DNA from 4 places in the Mesorhizobium sp. WSM3879 genome. Region 1 is predicted to be linked to each of the others. Evidence: riboswitches for the same ligand, from Rfam matches in the RefSeq annotation. Region 1 holds a riboswitch; each other region holds the start of a gene.

Region 1 (7,435 bases):
TGCTTGGGCATGAACGACCATTTCAGGCCGGTCGGGAAGCCGGCGCCGCCACGGCCGCGCAGGCCGCTTGCCTTCATTTCGTTGATGATCCAGTCGCGTCCCTTGGCGATCAGGCCGGGTGTATCGTCCCACATGCCGCGCGCCTGCGCTCCGGCCAGCGACTTGTCGAACAGGCCGTAGATGTTGGTGAAGATGCGGTCTTTGTCCTGAAGCATTGTTCGTCCCTCAGACCGGCTTCTTGCCGAAGACGCGGATGTACTCGGCGACGCCGCCCTTGGCGAGCGCCTTGGCCTGCTTCGCCCAGTCGTCGCGCTCGATACGGCCGCGGAAATTGAGATAGCCGTCGACCCATTCGCGCTCGGCCTTCCTCCACGCAGAGACCTGCGCGAAAGTATAAATGCCAAGCGAATGCAGGACGCCTTCGATCTTCGGACCGACACCGGAGATCAGCTTCAGATCGTCGACCGTTGCCGGACGCGCGATCCCGGCCGGGCGGTTCTTGTCCTCGAGCGAAGGCTTGGCCGTCTTGGTCGCAGGCTGCTTCGCTTCCGGCGACTTGAAGGCGGACGCCGGCTCGGCCTTGGCCTTCGGCCCGCTGCGCGGCTTCGAAACCGCCTCGACTTCCGGAGAAGCCTGGTTGGCATTGGCTGCGGAGTGGCGCGGCGCCCTGACGCTGGCCGCCTTCTCGGTGGCGGGCGAAACCTTGACCGGCGACGGTGTCCTTAGTGCCGGACTGGTTTCGGGCGCGTCGGTTTTCGGCTTGCCGGATTTCGATGGCCCGACAGGGGCCGAGGGCGGCGCGGCAGGCGCCTGCGAGACGACGGCGGCGGATGCAGCAGCGGGCGCTGCGGCAGCAGCTTGTCTGGCTGCCTTCGCGGCGGCCTTGGCTTCCTTGTCGCGGGTGGATTTCAGGATTGCCTTCTCGCTCTTCAGCGTCGTCAGGCCCGTGGCCGGCTCCGAACCGGTGCGGCCGTTCTGCGGACCGGGCTTCACCTCGGCGCCTTTGCCGGCTTCATAGAGATCGATGATCTCGGCAAGGCGCTCCGGCGTCAGGTCTTCGAACGTGTCCTTGAAGATCATGACCATCGGCGCGTTGACGCAGGCGCCGAGGCATTCGACCTCCTCCCACGACAGCGTACCCTTGTCGTTGGTATGGAACTGGTCGTGATGGATCTTCGAGCGGCACACATCCATCAGCGCTTCCGAGCCGCGCAGCATGCAGGGCGTGGTGCCGCAGACCTGGATATGGGCGCGGGTGCCGACCGGATTGAGCTGGTATTGCGTGTAGAAGGTGGCCACCTCGAGGCCGCGGATGCGCGGCATGCCGAGCATATCCGAGATCGTCTCGATCGCCGCCTTCGTTACCCAGCCTTCCTGTTCCTGAGCGATCATGAGCAATGGGATGATGGCCGACTGCTCGCGTCCCTTCGGGTATTTGGCGATCCACTGCTGCGCCGCCGCGGCGTTCGCCTTGTTGAAGGCGAAGGAGGCTGGCTGGACGCTGGCATCTGCGAGACGGCGGACTGACATTTAGCGATCGACCTCACCAAACACGATGTCGAGGGAGCCAAGCACGGCGGTGACGTCGGCCAGCATGTGGCCGCGGCACAGGAAATCCATGGCCTGCAGATGCGCAAAACCCGGCGCGCGCAGCTTGCAGCGATAGGGCTTGTTGGTGCCGTCGGAGACGAGATAGACGCCGAACTCGCCCTTCGGCGCCTCGACAGCCGCATAGACCTCGCCGGCCGGCACGCGGTAGCCCTCGGTGTAGAGTTTGAAGTGATGGATGAGCGCTTCCATCGAGCGCTTCATCGCCGCGCGCTTCGGCGGCACCACCTTGCCGTCGAGGTTCGATACCGGGCCACCGCTTTCCTTGCCGAGCAGCAGATCGACGCACTGGCGCATGATCTTCGCCGACTGGCGCATCTCTTCCATGCGCACGAGATAACGGTCGTAGCAGTCGCCGTTCTTGCCGATCGGGATGTCGAAATCCATCTCGGAATAGCATTCATAAGGCTGCGCCTTGCGCAGGTCCCAGGCCGCGCCCGAGCCGCGCACCATCACGCCCGAAAAACCCCAGGCCCAGGCGTCGGCGAGCGACACCGTGCCGATGTCGACATTGCGCTGCTTGAAGATGCGGTTGCCGGTGAGCAAGGCGTCAAGGTCGTCGACCGACTTCAGGAACGGATCGATCCACTTGCCGATATCCTCGATCAGCTTCTGCGGCAGGTCCTGATGCACGCCGCCTGGCCGGAAGTAGGCCGCATGCATGCGCGAGCCGGAGGCGCGCTCATAAAACACCATCAGCTTCTCGCGCTCGACAAAGCCCCACAGCGGCGGCGTCAGCGCGCCGACGTCCATCGCCTGCGTCGTCACATTGAGGATGTGCGACATGATGCGGCCCATTTCGGAATAGAGCACGCGGATCAGCTGGCCGCGCTTCGGCACCTCGATGCCGAGCAGGCGCTCGGCCGCGAGCGCGAAAGCATGCTCCTGGTTCATCGGCGCGCAATAGTCGAGCCGATCGAGATAGGGCACCGCCTGCAGATAGGTCTTGGCCTCGATCAGCTTCTCGGTACCGCGATGCAGCAGGCCGATATGCGGATCGACGCGATCGACCACCTCGCCGTCCAGCTCCAGCACGAGACGCAAAACCCCGTGCGCAGCAGGGTGTTGAGGCCCAAAGTTAATGTTAAAATTGCGGACGGAGGTTTCAGCCATTGTGGCGCCTCAATTTGGCTTCGCCTTTTCATCGCCCGGAAGGACGTAATCCGTTCCCTCCCACGGGCTCAAAAAGTCAAAGTTTCTAAATTCCTGCTTCAATTCCACCGGCTCATAGATGACTCGCTTGGCCTCGTCGTCGTAGCGAACCTCGACGAAGCCGGTCAGCGGGAAGTCCTTGCGCAGCGGATGCCCTTCAAAGCCGTAGTCGGTGAGGATGCGGCGCAGGTCCGGATGGCCGGAGAAGAGCACGCCGTAGAGATCATAGGTCTCGCGCTCGAACCAGTCGGCGCCGGGATAGACGCCGGTCAGCGACGGCACCAGCGTCTCCTCGTCGGCCTGGACCTTGAGGCGGATGCGGACGTTCTGCTTCGGCGACAACAGGTGGTAGACGACGTCGAAGCGCTTGGCACGCGACGGATAGTCGGCGCCGCAAATGTCGATGATCGAGACGAACTGGCAGCGCGGGTCGTCGCGCAGGAAGGTCGCGACCTCGGTCAAGTTGCCCGGCTCGACGCAAACCGTCAGTTCGCCATAAGCAAGCACCGTTTCGCCGATGCGGCCGGAGAGCTTCTCGCCGAGATAGGTGGAGAGTTCGTGCAACGCCAAGGCCATTGGTTCACCGTTCGATCGTGCCGGTGCGGCGGATCTTCTTCTGCAACAGGAGAATGCCGTAGAGCAGCGCTTCGGCGCTCGGCGGGCAGCCGGGGACATAGATGTCGACCGGCACGATGCGGTCGCAGCCGCGCACCACCGAATAGGAATAGTGATAATAGCCGCCGCCATTGGCGCACGAACCCATCGAGATGACGTAGCGCGGCTCCGGCATCTGGTCGTAGACCTTGCGCAGCGCCGGCGCCATCTTGTTGGTCAGTGTGCCCGCGACGATCATGATATCGGACTGGCGCGGAGACGCGCGCGGCGCGACGCCGAACCTCTCTGAGTCATAGCGCGGCATCGAGGTGTGGATCATCTCGACCGCGCAGCAGGCGAGACCGAAGGTCATGAACATCAGCGAGCCGCTGCGCGCCCAAGTGATCAGCGCCTCGGTCGAGGTGACAAGGAAGCCCTTGTCGGCCAGCTCATTATTGATCTCGAGGAAGAAGGGATCGTCCTCCCCCACCGGCCTGCCGGTGTTGGGATCGATGATGCCCTTGGGCTTCGGCGCGACGAGGGTGCCTGAACTGTCGTTCAATCCCATTCTAGCGCTCCTTTTTTCCATTCATAGGCAAAGCCGATGGTCAGCACCGCCAGGAACACCATCATCGACCAGAAGCCGAGCATGCCGAGCTTGGAGAAGGACACCGCCCACGGGAACAGGAAGGCGACCTCGAGATCGAAGATGATGAACAGGATCGACACCAGGTAGAAGCGGATGTCGAACTTCATGCGGGCGTCGTCGAACGAGTTGAACCCGCATTCATAGGCGGAAAGCTTTTCCGGATCGGGATTGCGGTAGGCAACCAGGAACGGCGCAACGATCAGCGCCAGGCCGACAACCATCGCCACTGCGATGAAGAGCACGATAGGCAGATACGAACTTAGGAGTGCGCTCATGCGGCGACTTTCCTTCGGCGGCCAGTTCACTTTGATTACAGCAACGGACTCTAAGGCGGAAGCGTGACAGTTTAACCCGCTGAACCGTTTTAGGTGGCCTATGCTGCGACGCGGCGAGGGTTAGCGCAGCGGTTTCGGCGACGCAAGTCAAACCTTGTTCAAAATCCGGCGCTGGACGCCATATCGGAAGAAACTGGTCCGATCCGCTCCTGTTTGATTTCCTTCATGTTTTACTCCACTTTTCTATCCTGACATATCTCCCGCCATTTGCCTGCTAGCATGGCCGGAATCACCGACTGGAAACCCCGGCAAAGGATCGGTAGCTGGATGAAGGAAAAGATCTCGCTCGCCGCAGCAAGGCGCATTGCGCTCGGTGCGCAGGGTTTTACCGATGCGCGGCCTGCCGGCACGCCCGATCGTCGCCATCTCGCCCGCGTGCTTTCCCGAACTGGCCTGCTGCAGATCGATTCCGTCAGCGCCGTGGTGCGCGCCCACTATATGCCGCTCTATTCGCGCCTCGGCCCCTACCCGCTTGCGCTGCTCGACAACGCGGCCGTCACCCGCAAGCGAACCGTCTTCGAATACTGGGCCCATGAGGCTTCCTTCCTGCCCGTCGAGACCTATCCGTTGATGCGCTGGCGCATGCAGCGCGCCGAGCAAGGCGAGGAAATGTATCTCGGCCTCGCCAAATGGGGCCGCGAGCGCAAGGCGATGATCGAGGAGATCTACGGCCAAGTCGCGCAACGCGGGCCGATCGCCGCCTCCGACATCGAAGGCCACAAGGGCAATGGCGGCTGGTGGGGCTGGAGCGAGGCCAAGCACGCTTTCGAATGGCTGTTCTGGGCCGGGCGCATCACCACCGCCTACCGGCGCGGATTCGAGCGCTATTACGACCTGCCCGAGCGGGTTCTGCCGCAGGCCGTGCTCGACCTGCCGGTGCCCTCGGTCGAGGACGCGCATCGCGAATTGCTGCGCATTTCCGCCCGCGCCCATGGCATCGCCACCTATGGCGATCTGCGCGACTATTTCCGCCTGGCGCCTGGCGATACGAAGGCCAGGATCGAGGAACTGGTCGAGATGGGCGAACTGCTGCCGGTGAAGGTCGAAGGCTGGGACAAGCCCGCCTATCTCCACAAGGACGCCCGCTTTCCGCGCCGGATCGAGGCCCGCGCCCTGCTCGCGCCCTTCGATCCGGTGGTATTCGAACGCACCCGGACGGAAAAACTCTTCGGCTTCCGCTACCGCATCGAGATCTACACGCCGGCCGAGAAGCGCCAGTACGGCTACTACGTGCTGCCTTTCCTGCTCGGCGACCGGATCGTTGCCCGGGTCGATCTGAGAGCTGACCGCCCGGCCGGCGTGCTGCGCGTCCATGCGGCTTTTGCCGAAGCCGGCGCTCCCGCCGAAACGGCCGCACAGCTCTTCGATGAGTTGAAACAGATGCAGGCATGGCTCGGCTTGGAAACCATCGAGGTGACGCCGGCCGGCGACCTTGGGCCGGCGTTGGCCGACATTTCGGTGTCGTAGCCGCGCGTTGACATGCCAGCACCTCTAAGCCTAAATCCGCCGCAGACGGTCTCCTCCCGGCAAGGGGAGGAGCCAAGAGGGAATGCGGTGCGGGAAAACCCAAATCCGCGGCTGTCCCCGCAACTGTGAGCGACGAGCCTCAGCCGAAAACCACTGGGATGTTCCCGGGAAGGCGGCGCAAGGCGACGACCCGCGAGCCAGGAGACCTGCCGTCTGAGACATGAGAATCCGATCGCTCGGCGGGTTTTCCGGGCAAGGAGCCTGGTTTTGGATCGCAACGTCAGTTTTCCGGCTAGTACCGCGGACATTTCGTCCGAACCCCGCGACGCGCTATCGGAAGTGACCGTCATCGTCTGCTCCTCCTGCCGCGATGAGACCGGTTCGGACGCGCATCCGCGCGCCGGCGCCCTCCTTGCCGAAGACGCGCGCCGCGCCGCGCCGGACGAGAAAATCCGCATCCGCACCGTCGAGTGTCTCGGCAATTGCAAACGCCGCCTGAGCGCGGCGCTGCTGCGCGACGGCTGCTGGAGCTATGTCTTCGGTGACCTGGAAACGACCAGCGGCGCCGACCTCGTCACCGGCGCAAAGCTCTTTGCCACCTCGACCGACGGCCTCATCCCCTGGCGAGGCCGGCCCGATTCCCTCAAGCGCGGCCTGGTTGCCCGCATCCCTCCCCTCGACCTGCTGAAGGACTGACATGACCGCATCCCTCTCCCGTGTTCCCTGCACTGTCGTCACCGGCTTTCTCGGCGCCGGCAAGACCACGCTGATCCGCAACCTGCTCGAAAACGCCAAGGGCAAGCGGCTGGCGATCATCGTTAACGAATTCGGCGATGTCGGCATCGACGGCGAGATCCTGAAAGGCTGCGGCATCGACACCTGCCCAGAGGAAAATATCGTCGAGCTCGCCAATGGCTGCATCTGCTGCACCGTCGCCGACGATTTCGTGCCGGCGCTCGACCAGATCCTGTCGCGCACGCCGAAGGTCGACCACATCCTGATCGAAACCTCCGGCCTCGCTTTGCCGAAGCCGCTCGTCCAGGCCTTCCAGTGGCCGACGGTGAAGAGCCGCGTCACGGTCGATGGCGTCATCGCCGTGGTCGACGGTCCGGCGCTGGCCGACGGCCGCGTCGCCTCCGACCTAGACGCCTTGCAGGCGCAGCGCGCCGCCGACGATTCCCTCGACCACGATGATCCGGTCGAAGAGGTGTTCGAGGACCAGATCGCCTGCGCCGACCTCATCATCCTGTCGAAGAGCGATCTGATGGACGCGGCCGGCTCGGAGCGCGCCAATGCCGTCATCGGCGAGCATGTGGCGCGCGCCGTCAAGGTCGTGCCGACCGCGCAGGGCAAGGTCGACCCCTCCGTGCTGCTCGGTCTTGGCCTCGCCGTCGAAGACGACATCGAGAACCGCAAGACCCATCACGATGACGAGCTCGACCATGAGCATGACGATTTCGACTCCTTCGTCCTCGATATCCCGTCCATCGCCAGTCCGGATGAGCTGGCAAAGCGCGTCGCTCTCGCCGCCGAGCAGGAAAACGTTCTGCGCGTCAAAGGCTTTGTCGAGGTGGGTGGCAAGCCGATGCGGCTGCTGCTCCAAGCCGTCGGCCCGCGCGTCAACCACTAT
Region 2 (7,435 bases), on a different contig from region 1:
GCGGCGACGATCGCCGTCAGCAATGTCGGCAGCCTGAGAAAAGCCAGGCCGAGCAGGCTTGCCAGCGCGATCTCGTGCAGGATGCCGAAGAAGATGAAGCCGTCCGGCGTGGCGATATAGGTGACGACCGAGATGGCGATCGCCGCAATCGCAACCATTGCAAAGCGCTTCCAGAAGCCAGGCCAGCGGATATGGCGGCCATGTGCGAGGAAAAGGCTGACACCGACCAGGAACAGAAAAGTCGAGGCGATGCAGCGGGCGTAGAGCTTCCACCAACCAAAGGCGGTGAGGCCCGGCGAGGTGTAGCCGAAGTTTTCGAGATCCCAGGTGAAATGATAGCTCGCCATCGCGATCAGCGCGATGCCGCGCAGGACGTCGATGGCGACGATGCGGCCGTGTTTCGGCGCGTCTTGAACGGCGACGCCGGTCGTCTGAAGGGTCATTGATCTCGCAATCCGATTCAGTCGTGCCAAACGACTATCACGGTTCGGGCGAACAACAGAGGGTGGATCGGCTGCTGCGATTCAGGCGGAATGGCAAGCCGCTTTAGGCCAGCGGCGGAAAGCCTCTGGCCGGCTTCGCTTTTCGGCCTCTCGGAGTCGGTTTCCTGCTACCGGTCCGCGACTGGTCCGGCCAGATTTGGCGAGCGATTCACTTTTCGGAGGGCCGATGTCCACCCATGTGCGCCATCCGATCTGGCTTCCGGCTCTCAGGCCCGCCGATGCGCGCACCTTCGCTTCGCTCTATGCGGTCGAATCCTTTGCTCGCGCCACCATCTCCAGCGTCATCCCGATCCAGGCCTACGAAATCCTGCACAACGAGCAGATCGTCTCGATCCTCTACACCATCGTGTCGCTGCTCGGGCTGTCGGTGACGCTGTTCATGCCGATGCTGATCCGCCGCTTCGCGCGGCGCTGGGTCTACACGGCCGGCTGCCTTATGCTGGCGATCGGCTCGGTGTTCTTCGTCACCCACACGCTGCCGGGACAACTCGCCGGGATGTGCCGTGTCATGGGGGCGAGCGCGCTGTCCATCACGCTTAACCTCTACATCATGGACCATATCCGCAAGACCGACTTCATGCAGGCGGAATCGCTGCGCATGGCTTGGTCGATGTTCGCCTGGACCGGCGGGCCGACGCTCGGCATTTTCCTCTATACGCGCTTCGGGATTTATGCCGCAAACGGCGCGGTCGTGGCTTTCGCGCTGCCGCTGCTGGCGTTGTTCTGGACCTATCGGCTGGGCGACAACCCTTCGATCCGTCCCGGCAAGAGCCGTCCGATCAACCCGCTCGCCAATATCGGCCGCTTCGTCGCGCAGCCGCGGTTGCGCCTCGCGTGGCTGATCGCCTTCGGGCGCTCGTGTTTCTGGACGACCTTCTTCGTCTATGGCCCGCTGTTCATGTGATCACGGGCGAGGGCAAGCTTGCCGGCGGGCTGCTGGTTTCGGCCGGCAATGCGCTTCTGTTCATGGCGATCTTCTGGGGCAGGGCGGGAAAGCGCTTCGGCGGCCGTCGGACCATGGCTTTCGCCTATTTCGCCATGGCGGCGATGCTCTTCGTGGCCGGCGGCGTCGGCGCCGCCGCGCCGCTGCTCACCGCCGCCTTCCTGCTCGGCGGCGCCTTGTTCACCATTGCGCTCGACGCGCTGGGCTCGACAGCCTTCATGCGCTCAGTGCGTTCCTATGAACGAGCGCAGATGGCGGCTGTCTACCGAACCTATCTCGATTTCTCCGAGCTGACGCCGCCGCTGGTCTATTCGGTGGTGCTCTCCTTCTTCGGTCTCGGCTCGGTGTTCGTCACGCTCGGCCTGTTGGCCGCCTTCTGTGGCTTCTTCACCTGGCGCTATCTGCCGAAGTCGTTTTGACCGGCTGCAACGCGGCATGGCGCCCACGCACCCACTCGTGGAAGCGGCGCAAATCGTACTCCTCGGGCATCAGCACGCCGGCCTGGTGGCGGATCGAGTGCATGCCCTTCTGGTTGATCTCGCAGATCGCGGCGTCCTCCTCCAGCACCTGCGCGCCGAAGGCGACGATGTTGTCGATATCGGTTTGTGCCAGGGCATCGGGCGCGAACAGCCATTCGGCGGTGAGTTCCGTCTGCTCCGGCCCGAGCGGGGCGAGACGCACCGTGCGGACATAGTCGACATGGCCGACGACGAACATCGAGGGCAGCGAGGTAGCGTAGGTCTGGCCGGCGGCTCGCTCGGCCGGCGTCAGCCCGGCAAAGACCGGCCCATGGACGCGTCCGTCGCGCGACCAGGTCTCGGCGCCGGCGCGTAGGCCGCCGGAAAACTCCGGCGCATCATTATCCGCATAGCGCGCCCATTCCGGATCGTCATGCCTCGCCATCAGGCCGCGCCCATAGATCGGCACCAGCCGCGACAGGTCCTTGTGCACGCCCGGGCAATGCAGGCATTCGTTGAAGTTCTCCCAGAAGATTTTCCAGTTGCAGTTCATCACCTTGGTGAGCCGGTGCCCGGGGACGAGCGTCTCCAGCGGCCAGTTCGAAAGATCGCGGGAGGCGGAGTCGAAGGAGGCTTCCGCCGAGCCATCGGGCTCCACTGCGAGATTGATGAAGACGAAGCCGCGCCACACTGACAGCGCCACCCGGTAGAGCGGATAATTGTCCTTGTCGAAGCCTTCGGGCAGCGATTTCGATGGGACACGGACGAGATCGCCGCGCAGCGAATAGGACCAGGCGTGGTAGGGGCAGGTGAGCAGCCTTGCCTTCAGCCGCCCTTCGCTTTCCTGGCAGAGCTGCGAGCCGCGATGCCGGCAGGTGTTGTGGAAGGCGCGCAAGCTCCCGGCCTCTTCGCGCAGCACGACGACCTGCTGCGAGCCGATACGCGCGGTTCGAAAGGCAAGAGGTTCCGCGAGATCGGCTTCGCGGCAAACCATGAGCCAGCTCCGATACCAGATCGCTTCGAGATCGAGCCGGTAAGCGTCGGCTTCCCGATAGGCGCTTGCAGGCAACGTCGGCTCGAGGCTGGTGAGGCCATTGTAGCGGCTGTGTTCGCTAGGATTTGGCTGCATGAGCGGCTCCCCTTGGCTGATGACAGCCGACACCCGGGCAGGACCGTTGTCAATTGCGCGGCCATTGTCGCTTCCGGGTGCTGCCCTTAAGGTCACTTCGTAATCGCCTGCGGTTTCGCCGGCTGCCCAGGATTGCAAAGTATGCCTGCAAGAACGATGTCGCTGACCGTGGAACTGGTCGCCCGCTGTTTTCGCGCGGTCGATGACCCGGGGCCCGACCCGGATGCCGAGCATCTCGTGGACAGCGACTATGAAGCCATGCTGGATGCATTCGAGGCCGAGCTACCTGCAACCGAGCCTCTCTGGCTGTTCGGCTACGGCTCGCTGATCTGGAAACCGGAAATCGAGCATTTTGAGGAGCGCGTCGCCGTGGCTCGCGGCTGGCATCGCTCCTTCTGCATGAAGATGACGCGCTGGCGCGGCACCAAGCAAAGGCCCGGCCTGATGATGGCGCTGGATCGTGGCGGCCAATGCAAGGGCGTTGCTTTCCGCCTGAACGGTGGTGACCGCCGGCAGGCGCTGGACAGGCTTTTTCGCCGCGAGATGACGCTGAAGCCGACCAGCTACCGACCGCGCCTGCTGCAACTCGCAACCGACAAGGGGCCGTTGAGAGCGCTTGCCTTCGTCATCAATCGCAAAGGCACGACCTATGCCGGCCCACTCAACGAAGACGAGGTGGTCGAAAGGCTGGCGACCTCGTGCGGCCACTGGGGTTCAGGCGCCGACTATCTCTACAACACGGTGAAGAACCTCGAACAGCGCGGTATTCACGACCGCCATTTGTGGCGATTGCAGAAGCTCGTCGCCGAGCGGATCGCCGGATCTTAGTCCGAAACCGGTGCCGCAATCACGCTGCGGCGTGACGGAATTTGGTTTGCCGGTCGCGACGATTCTGCCTATAGTCGATGGCGTCGTCGGTTCCGTTTTTGGAGCCAAGAGGGAATGCGGTGAGGGTGGAGTCTTTGCCCTAAGCCGTGGCTGCCCCCGCAACTGTGTGCGGTAGTCCTCTCCATATACCACTGAGGTTTGTCCTCGGGAAGGTGGGGAAGGGTGCGAATCCGCGAGCCAGGAGACCTGCCGGCGACAGGAAAGTTGACTTCGATGCCCTCGGGTGGAGGGCGAAAGGACAAGACATGAATACCGCTTCCGTCTCCCTCGGCGCCTCCGTCTCCTCGCAGTCGCGCATCATGCAGCTGGCTCTCGCCGCGCTGCTCGGCATTTTCGTCGTCGGTTTCGTCGGCTTCTCGCACATCGATGCGGTCCACAACGCTGCCCACGACTATCGTCACTCGATGGCTTTTCCCTGCCACTGACGAAGGCCCGATATCATGAATCTGTTTCGCAACGTCGTGTTCGTCGCGGCGATCGCAGGGCTCGTGGCGGGCATCGCGCTTGCCTGCATGCAGGCCTATGCGACCGTGCCGCTGATCCTCAAAGCGGAAGTCTATGAAAAGGCGAGTGGCGGTCATCACCACGACCATGCCGCCAACACTGGAACTGGCACTGCCATGAGCTCGGCCGAACCGGCGGGCAATGCGATGAGCAGCGCCGCTCCTGCGTCGACGGAAGCGGCGGCTCCGACCGAGGACGAGGGCTGGGCTCCGGCCGACGGCTTCGAGCGCTTCGCCTTCAACGTTGTCGCAAACATCGTCACCGGCATCGGCTTCGCGCTGATCCTGGTCGCGGTCTCGGAATTCGCCGGTGGCATCGGCAGCTGGCGCCAGGGCGTGTTCTGGGGCCTTGCCGGCTTTGCGGTTTTCACGCTCGCGCCCGGCCTCGGCCTGCCGCCGGAACTGCCGGCCATGCCGGCGGCGGAACTTCTGCCGCGCCAGATCTGGTGGATTTCGACGGTGGCCGCAACCGCGGTCGGCCTTGGATTGATCGCCTTTCGCAAGTCGCTGCCCTTGGCAATTCTGGCGGTCGTGCTGATCGTCGCTCCGCACGTAGTCGGCGCGCCGCAGCCCGTCAGCTTCGAGACGGCGATTCCCGAGGGGCTGCACCATCAGTTCGTGGTGGCGGTGACCCTCACCGATCTGGTCTTCTGGCTGGTGCTCGGTGCGGCCGTCGGTGTGGTGCGCGGCCGCTTCACCGGTACGTCGACCAGCCTGCGCGACAGCTTTGCCTGATCGCGCGGAGGGCCATCTGACCTTCATCATCGGCGGTGCGCGCTCCGGCAAGAGCGCGCATGCCGAGTGCCTGGTGGCGGCAAGCCCGTCGCCTTGGGCCTATATCGCCACCGCGCAGGCCTATGACGAGGAGATGCGCGAGCGCATCGCGCTGCATCGCTCGCGCCGCGGCAAAGGCTGGGTCACCGTCGATGCGCCGCTCGACCTGGTCGGCGCGATCGACGCCTTGCCCGATCACCAGCCGGTGCTTATCGATTGCCTGACATTGTGGCTGAGCAATCATATGCTGGCGGACCACGATATCGAGGCCGAGTGCCGGCGGCTCTCGGATGTGCTTTCGCAGCCGCGCGGACCGTGGTTTGTGGTGTCTAACGAAGTCGGGCTCGGCATCGTGCCGGACAATGCGCTGGCGCGCCGGTTCCGCGACGCCGCCGGGCGGCTCAACCAGCAGGTCGCGGCTGTCGCCGACAGCGTGCTGATGATGGTGGCGGGGCTGCCGCTCAAGGTGAAGTGACATGGGCGAGATCAAAGACACGATCATCGACGACAAGGATGCCGAACGCCATCGAGCCAAGATGGCCAAGCGCAAGGCGGTGCAGGATGCCGAGGTGGCCGGCAAGACGATCGAGAAGGGACTGCTGATCGTCAATACGGGGCCGGGCAAGGGCAAGACCACGGCTGCGTTCGGCCTGGCGCTGAGGATGCTTGGCTACGGCAAGCGCGTCGGCGTCGTCCAGTTCATCAAGGGCAAATGGCACACGGGCGAGAAGGATGCCTTCGCCGCCTTCGGCGATCGCGTCGTCTGGCACGCGATGGGCGAGGGCTTCACCTGGGAGACGCAGGACCTGAAGCGCGACATTGCCGCCGCCGAGGCTGCCTGGGCGAAGGCGCTCGAGCTGATTGCCGACCCTTCGATCAGCCTCGTCGTCCTCGACGAGCTCAACATCGCTCTGCGCTACGATTATCTCGAGCTGGAAAAGGTGGTCGCGGCGCTGAAGGCGCGCCGCGAGGGCCTGCATGTCGTCGTCACCGGCCGCAACGCCAAGCCGCTGCTGGTCGAGGCCGCCGATCTCGTCACCGAGATGGGGCTGACCAAGCACCATTTCGCGGCCGGTGTGAAGGCGCAGCAGGGGATTGAATTCTGAGGCGCCTTAGCCGCCGATCAAAATGGTCAGGTAGATCACCGTCGCCGATAGAATCGCGAACAGGCCGATCAACAGCCCGTCGGCGACGCGATAGAGTTCCAGCGCCTGCCTTATGTCGGTGCTTTCGGCCTCGCGCCTGCCGCCTTCGCCCATGAAGGCATCCTCGACGACCTCGCCGCCATAACTGCGCGGTCCGGCCAGGGCGAGCCCCAGCGCGCCGGCCATGGCGGCTTCCGGCCAGCCGGCATTGGGCGAACGGTGCTTCTTCGCGTCACGCCGCATGACCTGCCAGGCGTTGCGGGGGTCGGCGCCCTTGACGATGAAGGCCGCCAGCACAATCAGCAGGCCGGTGAGCCGCGATGCCGGCAGGTTGACCAGGTCGTCGAAGCGAGCGGCCGCCCGGCCGAAGGCCTCGTATTTCGGCGTGCGGTGGCCGATCATGGAATCGGCGGTGTTGGCGGCCTTGTAGGCAGCACCCCCGGCCAAACCACCGACACCGGTCCATATGGCAGGCGCGACGACGCCATCGGAGAAATTCTCTGCCAGGCTTTCGATCGCGGCTCGGGCAACGCCCGCCCTGTCGAGCTTGTCCGGATCGCGGCCGACGATGCGCGAAACGGCGATGCGGCCGAGCGTGAGGCCGCCGGTCTCCAGCGCATCGGCGACATCCTCGACATGCTCGGCGAGGCTCTTCTGCGACAGAAGCGAGGAGCTGAGAATGGCCGCGATGACCAGGCCGGACGGAAAGATCAGCCAGAGCAGGACATGCAGCGCCAGGCCTATGGCCGCCGGCACCAGCAGGACGACCAGAAGCGCCTGGAGGCCGCGGCGGCGACGCAATTCGTCGGAATCGGTGGCGCGGTTGAGCCTGCGATCGAGAAAGGATATCAGCCTGCCGATCCAGGTTACCGGATGACCGATGGCGTTAAACAGCCAGTCCGGGTAGCCAAGGGCACGTTCGATGGCGAGTGACAGGAAAGCGATCAGTATCGACATGAAGCTTCTAAGCGGAGCGGTTGCAGCGGTTGATCACGGCGGCAGCCTTGGCCGGGCAAGCGCGCTCTTTCCTCATGCGCCACAGCCTTTCCTTGACCTCTCGACAGGTATCAATCCGCACTCCTATCCGCTTTT
Region 3 (7,435 bases), on a different contig from region 1:
TCGAGGAGCGGCGTGTCAGGCTTCGGGTTCACTCGGGGACGGCCTGTCAACTTAACCTTGGGTTAACCTTCAAATATGCGCTTTGCTATGCGCGAGATAGGCTGACGGCGCGCCAATGTAAATGCGTGTCAGTGACGCGCCCGGCGCAGAATGTCCATTCTGCGCTAACCTTCCGGCAGCGGAATGAATTCTTCCTCATCGCCAGGAACGATATCGAAGCGGCCCGTCTTCCATTCTTCCTTGGCCTGCTCGATGCGTTCTTTCGAGGACGAAACGAAATTCCACCAGATATAACGCTTGGAGCCCAGCGACGCTCCGCCGAACAGCATGAAATGCGCGCCGCGCTCGGACGACACGACGATTTCCTCGCCCGGTTTGAACACCAAAAGCCGCTCGGCCGGGAAACGGTCGCCGGCAATCGAAACCTCGCCCTCCAGCGTGTAGATGGCGCGTTCCTCGGCGTCGCCGGGGATTTTGACGCTGGCGCCCGCCGCCAGCCGCAGATCGGCATAGAGCGTTTCCGAGGCGGTCGCGACGGGCGAGCGCAGCCCGGAAAATTCGCCGATGACGACGCGGCCGCTAACGCCCTCGGCATCGATTTCGGGCAGTTGGACGACCGACGTGTTCGCGAACACCGGGGCGATTTCTTCCTTGCTGTCCGGCAGCGCCAGCCAGGTTTGCAGGCCGGAAATCGACATCGGCGCGCCGCGCAATTCCTCGGGCGTGCGCTCGGAATGAACGATGCCGCGGCCGGCGGTCATCAAATTCACGTCGCCCGGCGCGATCACCATTTCGGTGCCGAGCGAGTCGCGATGCCTGATCTTGCCGTCGAACAGATAGGTGACGGTGGACAGCCCGATATGCGGATGCGGGCGCACGTCGATCGCGTGGCCGGCACGCAGGATGGCCGGGCCCATGCGGTCGAAGAAGATGAACGGACCGACCAGCCTGCGTTTCGCCGTCGGCAAGGCGCGGCGAACCTCGAAGCCGCCAATGTCCTTGGCGTTGGGAATGACCATCAACTCGATCTGGTCGCAGGCGAAGGCGTCGCCGGCCTCAGGATCGTTGCCCGGAAAGAAGCTCATGACCGGCGTCAGGCGAAGCGGAGCGCGGATCGGGCCTTCGCCTTGGCAGCCTCTTCCTCGCGGTTGCGCGGATGCTGGGTGGTTTCGAGGCTGTCAAGCAGTTCGCGCGCGGCGGCGGCGATCGCCTCGACGGCGTGGTTGAATGCATGCTCGTTGCGCTTGGACGGCTTGGACGCGCCGCTCAGCTTGCGCACGAACTGCAGCGCCGCGTCATGGACCTCGTCGTCGGTCGCCGGCGGATCGAAGTTGAACAGGGTCTTGATGTTTCGGCACATGCTTGAACTCCTTACCTGCTTTCTGCCCGAACCGATCTGACATTGTGCACCGAGGTGTGTTGAGATTCAGGTCAGACCGAGCCGAAAATGCTGGGTTCCGAGAACCGGACCGGAGCGTACTTGAAGGACGTGAGCACCGGAACCGCAGAAAGCCGCGTTTGCAGGCGGCCTCACCTGAATATCAATACACCTCACTCGGCGTCGAGCGGCTCCGTTCCAACCGGCTTGCCGTCGCGCGAGAGCCTGATCTTCTCGACCTTGTCCTCGGCGGCCTTGAGCAAGCGGTCGCAATGAGCCTTCAGCGCCTCGCCGCGCTCGTAGATCTTGATCGACTGGTCGAGCGGAACGTCGCCGCGCTCCAGATCATCGACGATCTTCTCCAGCGCGTCGAGCGCCTGTTCGAAGCTCATCGCCTTGACGTCTTGGTTAGCTTCATCAGCCATCATTCATCCCTTCATCAGCCGCCCGACATGGGCGGCGACCGAAAATGCCAGTCCTTGCAGATCGTAACCGCCCTCCAGCAGGCTGACGAGCCGGTTGCCGCTGTGGCGCCCGGCGCGCTCCATCAGTTGGCCGGTCGCCCAGTCGAAATCATCCTCGGTCAGGTTGATCGCGGCCAGCGGATCGCGATGGTGCGCATCGAAACCGGCGGAAATGATGATCAGATCCGGCTGGAAGGCGTCGATCGACGGCAGCACGCGCGACAGGAAGGCGTCGCGGAACGTGTCGCTGCCGGTGCTCGGCGCAAGCGGCGCGTTGACGATGTTGCCGGCGCCGGTCTCGCTCTTGGCACCGGTGCCCGGATAGAGCGGCATCTGGTGGGTCGAGCAATAGAGCACCGACGGATCGTCCCAGAAAATGTCCTGCGTGCCGTTGCCGTGATGCACATCCCAATCGACGATGGCGACGCGCTCGGCCTGGTGCTTCTCCTGCGCATAACGGGCGGCGATCGCCGCGGTGTTGAACAGGCAAAAGCCCATCGCGGTCGCTTTTTCGGCGTGATGGCCGGGCGGACGCGCGGCAACGAAGACATTGGCGGCACGGCCCTCAAACACATCGTCGACTGCGGCGTTGGCCGCGCCGATCGCCGTCACCGCCGCCTGCCAGCTTTTCGGGCTGGCGCTGGTGTCGGCATCGATCGAGACGATCCCCGTCTCGGGAATCGCAGCGCGGACACGGCCGACGAAATCCTCCGGATGCGCGTAAAGGATCGTCGCCTCGTCGCCTTCCGGCGCCTCGACGCGGTCGAGGGCCGAAAAAGCCTCGTCGTCGAGCACGCGCTCGATGGCGCGCAAACGGTCGGGCCGCTCGGGGTGGCCGGGCGGCGTGAGGTGTTCCAGGAATACCGGATGAGTGTAAAGACGAGTGGTCATGGCGCCTAATCTAGGCACCTGTCGCACGGATAGCCATGTTTCAGCGCCGAATGATTGGGGAAATCGCGCCCAATCGTGTCGCTGGCGGCATTGGCCCGGCTTCGGCTTCGCGATAAGGTCGCGTCGCTGCCTGGTGCCCGCAACGCGGGAGAATCGGGAACACGGTTGAAATCCGTGGCGTGCCCAACGCTGTGAGGGGGACCGCGCCGGCAAACGCCACTGTCCCAGACGGGAAGGCGCCGGATGCGGGTCGATCCCGAGCCAGAAGACCGGCCCGGCAGACATGGTCATCCGCATGGTCAGGCGGAGGACTGCTTATCGCAAGGGGACAAGCGATGCAGGCACGAACAGCCGCCGCCGGCGGCGATGACTTTGACCAATTGGCGCGCGACGCCGTCTACCGAGCCATGTTCACCCGGCGCGACGTGCGCAGCCATTTCCTTGCCGACGATCTCGACGACAGCGTTTTGGCGCGGCTGCTCACCGCGGCACACCACGCGCCGTCGGTCGGCTACATGCAGCCCTGGAACTTCATCATCATCCGGGACGCCACAAGGCGGCGGCAGGTGCGCGACCTGTTTTTGGCCGCGCGCGAACAGGAACTGCCGGCGATCGAGGTGGAGCGGCGGGCGCTCTACCGCAAGCTGAAGCTCGAGGGCATCTGCGAAAGCGCGCTCAACCTGTGCATCACCTGCGACCGCCAGCGCTCGAAGAACTCGCCGCTCGGGCGCTGGCACAATCCGGAGATGGACCTCTACAGCACCGTCTGCGCGGTGCAGAATTTCTGGCTCGCGGCGCGGGCGGAAGGCGTCGGGGTCGGCTGGGTGAGCATCATCGAGCCCGAAGCGCTGAAGCGACTGCTGTCGATCCCCGAGCACGTCACGCCGATCGCCTATCTCTGCGTCGGCCGCGTCTCGGAATTCGCGCCGAGGCCCGACCTCGAAGCGCATGGCTGGGGCAAGCGCCTGCCGCTGCCCGAGCTGGTGATGAGCGAGACCTTTTGCGGCGCCGGCGAGGCGCCGCTCAAATCGGCGATCGCTCGCCTTGGTTCCCGTGAAGGGGCGAAGCCGTGATCAGGCGGCCTTCGTGGCCGGGGCTGCTGCTCAAGCGGTCCTTGGCGAATCCCAGCGCGAGCCGCCGAAGGGGCTGAGCGCCTTGTCGCGCAATTCCCTGAACTTGGACGAGGCTTCGGCCAGGCGCCGGTCCCATTCCGGATTGGGGACCTGGCCCTCGATGGTGGCGAAGTAGACCTGCATCAGCGAAGCGACGGCGAAGGGCTCGATGAAAGCCGCCTTGAAGGCCCAGGCGAAGACGATGGCCAACACGAAGGCCCAGCCGGCAAGCTGGCCCGGCATGGCCCAGAGAATCGCGGCGGCGGGCGGCAGCATCAAAAGGAAGATGACGAAGGAAACACCCCACATGATCACCGCCAGCCAGACGGCGTTCTTGACCATCAACTTGCCGTTCTGCGCATAGAGCACGACGCCTTGCCTGGCGGTCTCGAAAGGCGAGTTGGAATGGGTGCGGATGTTGTAGCCGAGGATGATCTCGTCGACATAAGTCAGCGACAGGCGGATGACGGTGTTGATGAAGCTCACCAGACCGCTCAAGCCTGGAATTGGTAGGAACGCAGCAATGCCGCCGATCAGCCCTGTGATGGCGCGGATGGCGCCTTTCACCAGCTGGTCGACGACGAAAAGGATGTTGGCCTCGGCGAAGCGCTTCGTCACCACTTCGCGCGCATAGGCGATCTGGCCCTGGCCGTCGGGAACGTCCTGCCCGTCGATCAGATGGACCATGACGGCGATATGGCCTGCCTTGAGCACATAGAGAATGTATTCGCGGATCCAGTAGACGGCGATCGAGACCACGCCGAAGCCGACCACCCCACCCCACAAGGCAAAGGACATCGGCCCGTCCGGATCGGTCGAGATGTGGCCGACGCCGTAACCGACGCTGGCGCCGGTGCCGGTCGCTGTTATGTAGGCCACCGTGATGCCGAAATAGACGATGATGCGAAAGACGATGAACGGCCACGTCCGCATCATGATGGACACCGACCGCCCGATGCTGAAGTCCCACATGGCCCCGACCCTCCGCCTCAGAGAATTGGCGGGAGAGGATGCGCTCGCTCCTGCCAAAGTCAATGTCGGAGGGATTTTGAGCGGGGGACAATTGTCTGAGGCAGCGCGGACCCGAGTGATTGCCCGGAACGCCGCGACCGGATGCTATTTGGTTTTCAGGCCTTCCAGCAGCTGCTTGAACGCCGCCACAACCTTCTTCGACGTCGCTTCCGGATCCTTGGCATTGGCGATGCGCTGCGAGGCCTGGCTACTGGCGCCGTTGATGAGCCGCGCTGCGGTCTCGGGATCGAGATCGGGAACGACGACGCCCTCCTCCTGCAGCTTTGACAGGTGATCGGTCATTGAAGCCGTGCAGGCGCTGGCGTTGGGCCACTGAGCCGGATCGCCGAGCACGGCCGGGCCGTCCCTGAACATGATGCGCTGGATTTCCGGCTCAAGCGCCATCTCGATATAGGTGGTGCATTCGTCGACGAAATGCTGCCAGCGAGTAGGCGCCCGCGAGGCCACCTCGTTCACCCGCGCCGCCATCTCGGCGTCAATCTCGGCGATCACCGCCTGCAGCAGCCCCTTCTTGTCGCCGAAATGATGATAGAGCGCGCCGCGCGTCAGACCCGCCGAAGCGGTGAAATCGTCCATCGAGGCCTCGGCATAGCCGATCGTGCCGAAGGCATGGCGCGCAGCCGCGATCAGCTTGGCGCGCGTCTCGGCGATCATCTCCTTGCGGGGTTTGTGCATGGCTCCTGGCCTTATTCACATACGCGTCGTATGCTAATTGACATACGCGACGTATGAACTATCTGACATTCATACGCTGCGTATGTAACTGCGGCGCCTTCCCTTGTCGAGGAACGGGACCATGCGAAACCCATATTCGGAAATCTTTCGGGCTCCTGGCACGAAGAGCTTCGCCGCGGCAGCCTTCATCGCCCGGCTGCCGATCGCCATGGCGCCGATCGGTATTGTGGCGATGCTGTCGCAAACGCATGGCGAATACTGGCTGGCCGGCGCCGTCTCGGCCACATACGCTTTGGTCAACGCCTTCCTGTCGCCGCAGGTCTCGCGGCTGGTCGACCGCCTCGGCCAGAGCCGGATTGCCGTGCCGACGACACTTGTCTCGGCGCTTGCCTTCGCAACCTTGATCGTCTCGGCCAACCAGCACTGGCCGGTGTGGACCTTGTTCCTATCCGCGCTGCTTGCCGCGTTAATGCCCAGCATCCCGGCGCTGGTCAGGGCGCGCTGGACCGAGATTTTTCGCGACCGCCCCGAGCTCAATACGGCCTTCGCCTTCGAATCGGCCGCGGACGAGCTGGTCTATGTCGCTGGGGCTTCGCTGTCGGTGGGCTTGAGCGCCGCGCTGTTCCCGGAAGCCGGGATGGTGGTGAGCACCTTGCTGCTCGCCTTCGGCTCGGCGGCATTCCTGCTGCAGCGTTCGACGGAACCGCCCATTCGCCCGGCCGAGGATGGCGCGGCCGGCTCGGCGATCCGCCTGCGGCCGGTGCAGATCATCACCTTCGCGCTGATCTTTGTCGGCGCGACCTTCGCAACCACGGAAGTCACCACCGTTGCCATTACCGAAGAGCTCGGCCAGCCCGAAGCAGCCAGCCTCGTCATCGGCGTCTATGCACTGGGATCCTTCGTGCTCGGCATCATCGTCGGCGCGCTCAGCCTGCGCACGCCGCTGCAACGCCAACTCGCGATAGCGGTCGCCGTCATCGCGCTTACCACTCTGCCACTGCTTTTTGCCGACACGGTGCCGACGCTGGCGCTTGCCGTGTTCGTCAGCGGCGTTGCCATCTCGCCGACCTTCATCACCGCCTTTGGACTGATCGAACGCCACGTGCCGCCGGCAATGCTCACGGAAGGCGTGACCTGGGTGACCACCGGGATCGGCATCGGCATGGCGCTGGGCTCCTTCGCCGCCGGCTGGATGGTCGACACTTTTGGACCGCAGAACGGGTTCTGGGTGTCGGTGGCGGCAGGCTCAGTCGCTTTGGTCACCGTGCTCGCCGGCCAGTGTCGGCTGGCGACGCCGGACTGCGCTCCGGATGAATGCGAAGCGGCGATTGTTCCGGCTGGATGATACCGATGCATCCGGCTCTGGCTGGCTATATGTCCTGCTTTGGAACGAACTTCGCCGCCGGGACTGCGTAAAGCCCCGTCGGCGCGCCATGGAGCATGATCTCTCGCTCGAAGACGAAGCCGCATTTCTCCAGCACGCGCCGCGATGCGGGATTGGCGGGACGCGCCAGTGCGATCACCCGATCGGCGCGCAAGGGGCCGAAAGCCGCGTGCAAGCTCCCCCGGACCAGTTCCGTCGCGTAGCCATGCCCCCAGGTCTCGGGGTGAAGATGATAGGACAGGTTCAGCCCATCGAAATCGCTCGATAAGGTGACACCGCCGAAGCCGATCAGCCTCTCGTTGGCTTCGACCGCCCAGCGACCAAATCCGTGCCTGTCCCAATGATCGATGTCGCGAGCGAGCCTTGCGGCACTCTGCTGCGGCGTGTCCGGCGTCGGGTCGGGGCGATGCGCCACCAGTTCGGGGCGCGAGAAAAGATCGGCCAGAAACTCCAGATCCGCCTGTTTGGGCCGGCGTAGCAGCAGTCGTTCGGTCTGCTG
Region 4 (7,435 bases), on a different contig from region 1:
GGTGAAGGAGCACCCGCATATGCGCGCGCCGCTGGCTCAGAACCAGGGCCGCGGCATGGCCTGCGGCTTCTGGTTCAACTTCGGCGGCCAGACCTGCACCGACTTGAACATCGGCATGGACGGCACGGTGTCGCTCGCCGTCGGCACGGTCGACGTCGGCGGTTCGCGCGCGTCGCTGTCGCTGGTGGCGGCGGAAGAGCTCGGCATCGACTACAGCCAGGTCAAGGCGATCGTCGCCGACACTTCCAGCCTCGGTTACAACGACATGACCGACGGCAGCCGCGGCACCTTTTCCTCCTCGATGGCGACCATCTCGGCCGCCCGCAACGCCATCAAGGTGCTGCGCGAGCGCGCCGCGCAGATGTGGGACATCTCGGTCGACGACGTTGCCTGGGAAAAAGGCCATGCGGTCGCCAAGGGCGAGAAGCACGGCAATCTCGGCAAGCTGTCGCTGAAGGAGATCGCCGCACAGTCCGGCAAGACCGGCGGGCCGATCGCCGGCCATAGCGAGCTCGTCGCCGACGGCGCCGGCGTCTCCTTCGCCACCCATATCTGCGACGTCGAGGTCGATCCCGAGACCGGCTCGACCAGGGTGATCCGCTACACGGTGGTGCAGGATGCCGGCAAGGCGGTGCACCCGACCTATGTCGAGGGCCAGTACCAAGGCGGTGCCGCGCAAGGCATCGGCTGGGCGCTCAACGAGGAGTATATCTACGGCAAGGACGGGCGGCTGCAGAACCCAGGCTTCCTCGACTACCGCATCCCGGTCTGCTCCGACCTGCCGATGATCGACACGCAGATCCTGGAAATCCCCAACCCCAACCACCCCTACGGGGTGCGCGGCGTCGGCGAGACCTCGATCGTGCCGCCGCTGGCGGCGATCGCCAATGCGGTGTCGAACGCGGTGGGCGTGCGCATGAGCCACATCCCGATGTCGCCGCCGCGGATTCTTGCCGCGCTCGAGGCCGAACGGGAAGGCTAGCATGCTGAAAAGCGCGAAGCGGTTTTCAGCTCACGTCAGGGTCCAATGAGGATCAGGCGATAATGGTCCAAGTCACGCTCTGGGGCTCGCTCAGCGCCGCCGCCGGAGGCAATGACAAGCTCGACATCGAGGCCAAGGACATCAGGGAACTGTTCCGCAAGCTTGCGGAACAGCATCCCGCGTTCGAACCCCTGCTCGATCGCGGCATCGCGGTCGCGATCGACGGGACGATCTATCGCGACACGTGGTCGAAGGAACTGCCGCCGGGGGCGGAGATTTTCCTTCTGCCGCGGCTGGCGGGGGGATAGGCGGAGCGGCGACCGCCCTCGCCTGTTCGCCGGATTCGCGCTGAGCCTCACCCCTTTGTGACAGCGCCGGCAGTGACCTCATCCTTGTGCGCGGCAAAGGCTTCCAGGACCTCGGTCTTTTCGGCCTTCGGAACCTTGAAGCGGTCGAGCGTCCGCCCCAGTTCCGCTGCGACCTCGTCGAATTCGGCGGGAGAAATCTTCAGCTCCTTGTGGGCCTCCTCGAGGCCGAGCGGCGTCGCGCCCGGCTCGGTGGCCACGAACTTGAAGGGGCCGCCGGAAACATCGCACACCCACAGCGTACGCATGAACTTGAGGCCCGGCAGCCGTTCGAGGTTCTTGGTGTGCCATTTGCGCAGTTGCGGGTTCTTGGACTTCTTGCCGACGATGGGGTTTTTCACGACGGCGTCGCTGAAGTGATCGACCACGGCTGCGATGGCGAACACGCCCCCCAGCCGATCGTATAGACTCTTGTCCGGCGCGGTCTGCTTGGTCTGCGCCAGCGCATCGCCAGCGGGCAATATGGCGGTCGACGCGGCCGCCGCCGCCAGCACGGCGACGACGCTTCGTCTCGAAAGAGAGGTCGAAACAGCCGTTTTCATCTCTGGTACCTCCGTTGGGCCAGAGCCGGCCGCTCTGGCGGCTTCAATGCGTGATTGCGGGACATATGCACTTTGCCTCAAACGGCATCGTATGAGGAGCTAACGAAACTGCGCCCGAAATATTCCTCCGGCGGACCGGCGGCCTGGCGTCTATTCACGATGGCTAAAATTTTGCGTGATGGAGACGGATACATAAACGGCGTCGCGCGTTAATGCGCCTATGGCTGACGGGCTCTTCCATGAATCGTGGCCTCGCGGAAACGGCGAGATGGCGCGATTCATTCGTGAATATCCCTGGTCGGAAAGCCCGCTCGGGCCGATCGAGACATGGACGCTCAGCCTGAGGACGACGGTCGACCTGATGCTCGCCGCCGAAGCCCAGATCGTGCTTTTCTGCGGGCCGGAGTTTGTCGCGCTCTACAATGACGCCTACGCGCCGACCATCGGCGACAAGCATCCGCGGGCGCTCGGCCGCCCCGCCGAGGAAAACTGGTCCGAGCTCTGGACCGACCTCGAGCCGCTGCTGCGCGGCGTTCTCGAAACCGGCGAAACCTTCTCGGCCAAGGACCGGCCTTTCTACATCGAACGATCCGGCCTAGTCGGCGAGACGGTGTATTTCGACATCTCCTATTCCGCGGTGCGGGCGCAGGACGGCACGGTTGAAGCCGTGCTCTGCATCGTTTCGGAAACCACGGCCCGGGTGCTGGCGGCAGCAAAGGTGCGCGAAAGCGAGCAGCGGTTTCGCGCGCTGGTCAATGCCAGCTCCGACGTGGTTTATCGGATGAGCCCGGACTGGCAGGAAATGCATGAGCTGGACGGCCGCGGCTTCCTGTCGAGCGCTCAGGGGCCGGCGATCCGCTGGCGCGACGAATACCTGTTCCCGGAAGACCAGGCGAGCATCCAGGCGGCGATCGAGCGCGCCATCATGGAGCGCGGCGTGTTCGAGCTCGAGCACAGGGTGCGGCGCGCCGACGGGTCCGCCGGCTGGACCACCTCACGGGCAATCCCGATCGTCGATGACACCGGCAGCATCCTGGAATGGTTCGGCATGGCCGCCGACATCACCGAAAAACGGGCGAGCGAACAGCAGATCCAACTCTTGATGCGCGAGGTGAACCACCGCGTCAAAAACCAGTACGCCGTGATCCTTTCCATGATCCGCGAGACGAGCAAACGCGCGACGGACCCGCGCGCGTTCGAACACCAGATCCGCGAACGCATCATGGCGCTGTCGCGCTCGCACGACCTCTTGGTGCTCAACGACTGGCGCGGCGCAGGCATGGCCGACCTTGTGCGCGAACATTTGCGGCCGTTCGGACACGAAGAGCGCATCTCGCCATCCGGGCCGGACGTGACGCTGCGGCTGAACGCGGTGCAGAACATCGGCATGGCGCTGCATGAGCTGGGCACCAACGCGACGAAATACGGCGCCCTGGCCGGCGACGCCGGAACCGTGCGAATGGACTGGCGGGTAGCACCGGCCCCCGAAGGCAGCGACTTCGAGCTGGTCTGGGAGGAACATTTTTCCGAACCTGCCGCGGCCGCCGATGCCAAGCCGCACAAAGGCTTCGGCAGCGTCGTTCTCCAACGCGTCGTCCCCACCAGCCTCTCCGGCAGCGCCTCCATGGAACGGCTGCCCGGCCTCGTTCGCTGGACGCTCTCGGCGCCGCTCGCCAACGTGGTTGTCGCCCGCGGGGCGGAGCTGGACGGCGATGAGCAGATCGCCGGGCTGACGTGAGGGCGGCTGCATCCTGAGGGGACCGACCGGACGGCCGGCCGCAACGCCTCGGGACCCGCTGCGCCGCCGAGCCTGCCGTATCGCCGCACGTCGCTGGCCTGCGCTGCTCCCATTTTTGCTTTCCCCTTCCCCGCTTTTTTAGAACAGAAAAGCGCCAGCTTTTCTGTTCTGGACGCTGGATATTTGGACTCTGGATTCTGGCTTATGGATTATGGGGCTTATCCCAGGCCTTAACCCCTGGCTTATCCAAGCGCAGAATTCCGTCACGCTTCCAAAGGCTTGGGCTACGGGTCCTCAGCATGCCTTTGAAGCGCGTGCGCACGGGCCGGCGATCTCCTGTTGCTGTCTGCCAATAGTGAACAAAATAGGAACAAAAATGTCAAGCCGGGCACCGCTGCAGGGGCTGGCGATCGTCGCCTTTGCCGCCGTCGGCTTCCCGATGCCGAGGCATTCAAGGAGGCACGCTGGCAGCCCGCCGGCGTCTGATGGCAGAGAGATGCGGCTGGCCTGCTGCAGCCAGCCGCGGCCGGCGGCTCATGAACTCTTTGCTGCGGATCCGCTCTCCACATCATCCAGCCCCTTGGCCTTGTAGACGAGGTAGGAGATCGCCCAGGCGGCGATGAAGATGCCGATAATGGCGAAGCCCAGATTGTTGAAATTGTCGTTGAGCGTGCCGACGCCGTTCCAGAAGCCGCCCGACAGACCAAACTTGTCACCGATCAGGCCGAGCGCCTCGATGCCGCCGATCAGCACTGCGACAAGGACCGACACCAGGGTGATCGTCATGTTGTAGTACAGTTTGCGGATCGGCTTGACGAAGGCCCACTCATAGGCGCCGAGCATCATCACACCATCGGTCGTGTCAACCAGTGACATACCGGCCGCGAAAAGCACCGGGAAGACCAGAATGGCTTCGAACGGCACGCCCTTGGCCGCTTGTGCCGCGGACACGCCGAACATGGCGACTTCGGTCGCGGTGTCGAAGCCAAGGCCGAAGAGGAAACCAAGTGGGAACATGTGCCAGCTGCGCGACACCAGCCGGAACATCGGGCGGAAGACGCGGGCCAGGAAGCCGCGATTGTTGAGCAGCAGGTCCAGATCCTCCTCGACAAACGCCCCACCGGCCCGCACCCGCCGATAGCTTCTGTAGATCGAGAAGAAGATGACGATGTTCATCGCCGCGATGGCGAGCAGGAAGAGTGCGGAAACGCCGGTACTGATCGTGCCGCCAATCTCCTGAAGGCTCTGGAAACGGCCGAGCAGGGACGTTGCTGCCGCGATGGCCGCAGCGACAATGACGACGATCGTCGAATGGCCGAGTGCGAAAAAGAAGCCGACGGAGACCGGCCGTTTGCCGTTCTGCATCAGCTTGCGCGTGACGTTGTCGATGGCCGCTATGTGGTCGGCGTCGACGGCATGGCGCAAGCCGAGGCCATAAATAACGAGAGCGACGCCAAGCAATGTCGGCTTGTCGTGGAAGGCGACGAAAGCCCACAGCCACGCCCCGACGTTCAGAACGGCGAGCGCGCCGTAGATTGTTATCAGTCTGGCCTTCAGGTCGGGCGCGCTTTTGTTCAGCATTTTCGATAGTTGGATCAGCATGGTTCTGCCTTTGACGTTGCCTGTCATCGCAGGGAACTCGCCCCGCCGTCCGGCCAGGCGCGCACACCGGATCACCCCGTCCGATGTTCTGCTTTGACGTCCATGATGGCAGGTCTCCTGGCTCGCGGATTGCCGCCGCTTTCGCCTTCCCGGCCCATGCAGCCAGTGGCATCGTGAAAACGGCATGCCGCTTACAGTTGCGGGGGCAGCCACGGCTTTGGATTTCTCCGCACCGCGTTCCCTTTTGATCCCCGAAGGGAACCATCAGCGCGAATTCGCCACACCGCGGTTGGCCAGTCAATCGACAACTCCGACGGCCAGAGGCCCCTCACGCCATCGTGACGAGAGGGCTGCGCCCCCCTCACACCCCCAGCGTCGGCTCGGTATTCACCTCCAGCGCCTCTTCGGCCTCGTCCTCTTCGTCAAGCACGTCGCCCTTCACCGGCAGCGCCTGGCCGATCCAGATCGGGTCGATAAGGTGGTCACGCTTGGGGTTGGTGGTGTTGGGATGGATGAGGATGCTTAGGCCGCCATGGTTCAGCATCAGCCAGGGAACCAGCGTGGCAAAGATCTCGGTCGCGAAGGAGACCTGGTACATGGCTTGCTGGTGCGGGCCGACCGGCTCGTCGCGCCAATTGCCCAGGCGCACGCGGAAACGCTCTGCGATGCGCTGGCGCAGCCATTCGGCATGCTGCCGCTCGGCCTGCCCGCCGTAGTAGATATGGGCGTGATAGCTGGCGATCTCGGCGATCGGCCTGACTTCGTTCATCGCAATGCTCCCCTTCGATGATTTTTTGCGCCCGGCGGAACTCTAGCCGAAGCGCGGGCGCCTTGTCTGCAGCCGGCTGAGATCCGGACTGCGGTCGGCAGGGTTGTCGGATATGGCGCTCCCCCGCTCCGTCTCGGCTGCGCCGAGCCACCTCTCCCTTCCACCTTGTGGGGGCGAGGAATTGCCAAACCGCCGAGGTTGCAACCGGCAGGAAGGATGGCAACGGCCGTTGTGCCTTTGGCCTAAATCACCGCGGTGACCGCGCCCTTCGCATTTAGGCGGCAGCCGACTTTCGCCTGCCTCACTTCGATGCCGCCTCGCCTGTCATAGTCTATGCGCACCTCGATCGGCGCGTTGAGCCCGCTTCGGCGTTGACGCAAGGGGCCGGCGCTGACCGTGTAAACACGCACGGCGCCGAGGGGCTTGGCGGCCGCCGTGATCGCGGCGCGACAGGCGCGCACCACGGCGGCCGGCGTGCCCCGTATCGCCTTCGGAGGTGACAGCGGCGCGATGCGATAGCCTTTGGTGACCCGCCGGAGGTCGCCGCCGGCGGATCTGGAGGGCCTCAGCACTGGAGGCAGCACAATGGTCTGCGTCGCGCTCTTGGCCAAAGCAGGGGCTGTCGGCACCGCGGCCGGGTTCTGCGCAGAGGCAGCCGATCCGCTGACGGCGGAAGGATCGTCGCCCGCGGCGGCGCCGCCCACGCTTGTCGAAACGCCTGTGCTGGTGCTGCCCAGATTGCCGCCGGCATTGACGCCGAGCGATCCGCCGCCAGTCGATGCGCCGACGTTTGCGCCGCCGACACCGTCGGCACTGGCGCCCACGCCCGCCGACACGCCTTGCGAACCGGCGCCCAATCCGGCGCCCACGCCGATGCCGCCGACCTTGCCGCCGACGCCGACGTCAAGCGCCGAGGCAGGCCCGATCGGGATGGCGATCGCCAGCGCGGCTGCTAGGTATTTTTTCATGGCCAGACCTTTGTTCCAAGGCCAACCTTGTGTGGCTCCTCATCGAGCGTCCGCTCGACAGCGGTCTGCGAAGCCTTCGTCGCGCGAATGCGTGCCGAGCGATGGCGACTTCTCGCCCTGCCAGGCATCGGCCTCGGCGGTGACCGGCGCGGCTGGAGGCCGCTCGAAAGACGAATGATAGAAAAGCGGTCTCGGCAACGCCAAGCACTGAAAAAGGCTTAGGACTTCTCCTTTCAACTTAGCTGTCGACAGCAGGGCAAGTTTGAGCTCGCCTACGCGCTGCTAACGGGCAACTTTCAAATTAGTTTCAACTAAAATGCAACAGAACAAGGACACCACCGTGCCAGCGCCGGTTGCTGATGCCGACGCCGGGCTCTCGTCGGAGTGGCCCCGTCTCGCTTCGCCGGGCCAATTCTCCCCCACCTCCTGGCGTGCGCCGGCCTGGAGGCTTGAGAGTCGCCCAGGGCGG

What was found. Region 1 has a riboswitch for cobalamin ahead of CK218_RS29030 (DUF1636 family protein). Riboswitches for the same ligand answer to the same signal wherever they lie in the genome.
Region 2: it holds a riboswitch for cobalamin, as region 1 does, so the genes downstream of both, CK218_RS25600 (CbtB domain-containing protein) here and CK218_RS29030 (DUF1636 family protein) in region 1, are expected to answer to the same signal.
Region 3: it holds a riboswitch for cobalamin, as region 1 does, so the genes downstream of both, bluB (5,6-dimethylbenzimidazole synthase) here and CK218_RS29030 (DUF1636 family protein) in region 1, are expected to answer to the same signal.
Region 4: it holds a riboswitch for cobalamin, as region 1 does, so the genes downstream of both, CK218_RS23640 (HoxN/HupN/NixA family nickel/cobalt transporter) here and CK218_RS29030 (DUF1636 family protein) in region 1, are expected to answer to the same signal.

The regions. Positions count from the first base shown of each region.
Region 1 covers NZ_NSFZ01000021.1:29,864-37,298, reverse strand. Annotated here, with positions in the region: gene nuoF (NADH-quinone oxidoreductase subunit NuoF) at 1-215, opposite strand, end outside; gene CK218_RS29060 (NADH-quinone oxidoreductase subunit E) at 226-1,530, opposite strand; gene CK218_RS29055 (NADH-quinone oxidoreductase subunit D) at 1,531-2,721, opposite strand; gene CK218_RS29050 (NADH-quinone oxidoreductase subunit C) at 2,731-3,336, opposite strand; gene CK218_RS29045 (NADH-quinone oxidoreductase subunit B) at 3,341-3,922, opposite strand; gene CK218_RS29040 (NADH-quinone oxidoreductase subunit A) at 3,913-4,278, opposite strand; gene CK218_RS29035 (winged helix-turn-helix domain-containing protein) at 4,606-5,805, shown strand; cobalamin riboswitch at 5,835-6,034, shown strand; gene CK218_RS29030 (DUF1636 family protein) at 6,073-6,501, shown strand; gene cobW (cobalamin biosynthesis protein CobW) at 6,503-7,435, shown strand, end outside.
Region 2 covers NZ_NSFZ01000014.1:141,056-148,490, reverse strand. Annotated here, with positions in the region: gene CK218_RS25620 (DUF1624 domain-containing protein) at 1-443, opposite strand, end outside; partial or broken gene CK218_RS31500 (MFS transporter) at 670-1,865, shown strand; gene CK218_RS25610 (aromatic ring-hydroxylating dioxygenase subunit alpha) at 1,834-3,033, opposite strand; gene CK218_RS25605 (gamma-glutamylcyclotransferase) at 3,175-3,861, shown strand; cobalamin riboswitch at 3,932-4,130, shown strand; gene CK218_RS25600 (CbtB domain-containing protein) at 4,167-4,346, shown strand; gene CK218_RS25595 (CbtA family protein) at 4,362-5,159, shown strand; gene cobU (bifunctional adenosylcobinamide kinase/adenosylcobinamide-phosphate guanylyltransferase) at 5,152-5,673, shown strand; gene cobO (cob(I)yrinic acid a,c-diamide adenosyltransferase) at 5,675-6,304, shown strand; gene cbiB (adenosylcobinamide-phosphate synthase CbiB) at 6,311-7,300, opposite strand; gene cobD (threonine-phosphate decarboxylase CobD) at 7,299-7,435, shown strand, end outside.
Region 3 covers NZ_NSFZ01000002.1:424,857-432,291, reverse strand. Annotated here, with positions in the region: gene dxs (1-deoxy-D-xylulose-5-phosphate synthase) at 1-32, opposite strand, end outside; gene CK218_RS05475 (pirin family protein) at 165-1,085, opposite strand; gene CK218_RS05470 (DUF2277 domain-containing protein) at 1,094-1,360, opposite strand; gene CK218_RS05465 (exodeoxyribonuclease VII small subunit) at 1,552-1,803, opposite strand; gene CK218_RS05460 (histone deacetylase family protein) at 1,807-2,733, opposite strand; cobalamin riboswitch at 2,848-3,026, shown strand; gene bluB (5,6-dimethylbenzimidazole synthase) at 3,069-3,806, shown strand; gene CK218_RS05450 (hypothetical protein) at 3,837-4,817, opposite strand; gene CK218_RS05445 (TetR/AcrR family transcriptional regulator) at 4,962-5,552, opposite strand; gene CK218_RS05440 (MFS transporter) at 5,674-6,897, shown strand; gene CK218_RS05435 (GNAT family N-acetyltransferase) at 6,923-7,435, opposite strand, start outside.
Region 4 covers NZ_NSFZ01000012.1:68,158-75,592, reverse strand. Annotated here, with positions in the region: gene CK218_RS23660 (xanthine dehydrogenase family protein molybdopterin-binding subunit) at 1-982, shown strand, start outside; gene CK218_RS23655 (MoaD/ThiS family protein) at 1,045-1,290, shown strand; gene CK218_RS23650 (group 1 truncated hemoglobin) at 1,338-1,841, opposite strand; gene CK218_RS23645 (HWE histidine kinase domain-containing protein) at 2,158-3,627, shown strand; gene CK218_RS23640 (HoxN/HupN/NixA family nickel/cobalt transporter) at 4,162-5,229, opposite strand; cobalamin riboswitch at 5,319-5,510, opposite strand; gene CK218_RS23635 (DOPA 4,5-dioxygenase family protein) at 5,591-5,998, opposite strand; gene CK218_RS23630 (hypothetical protein) at 6,241-6,966, opposite strand.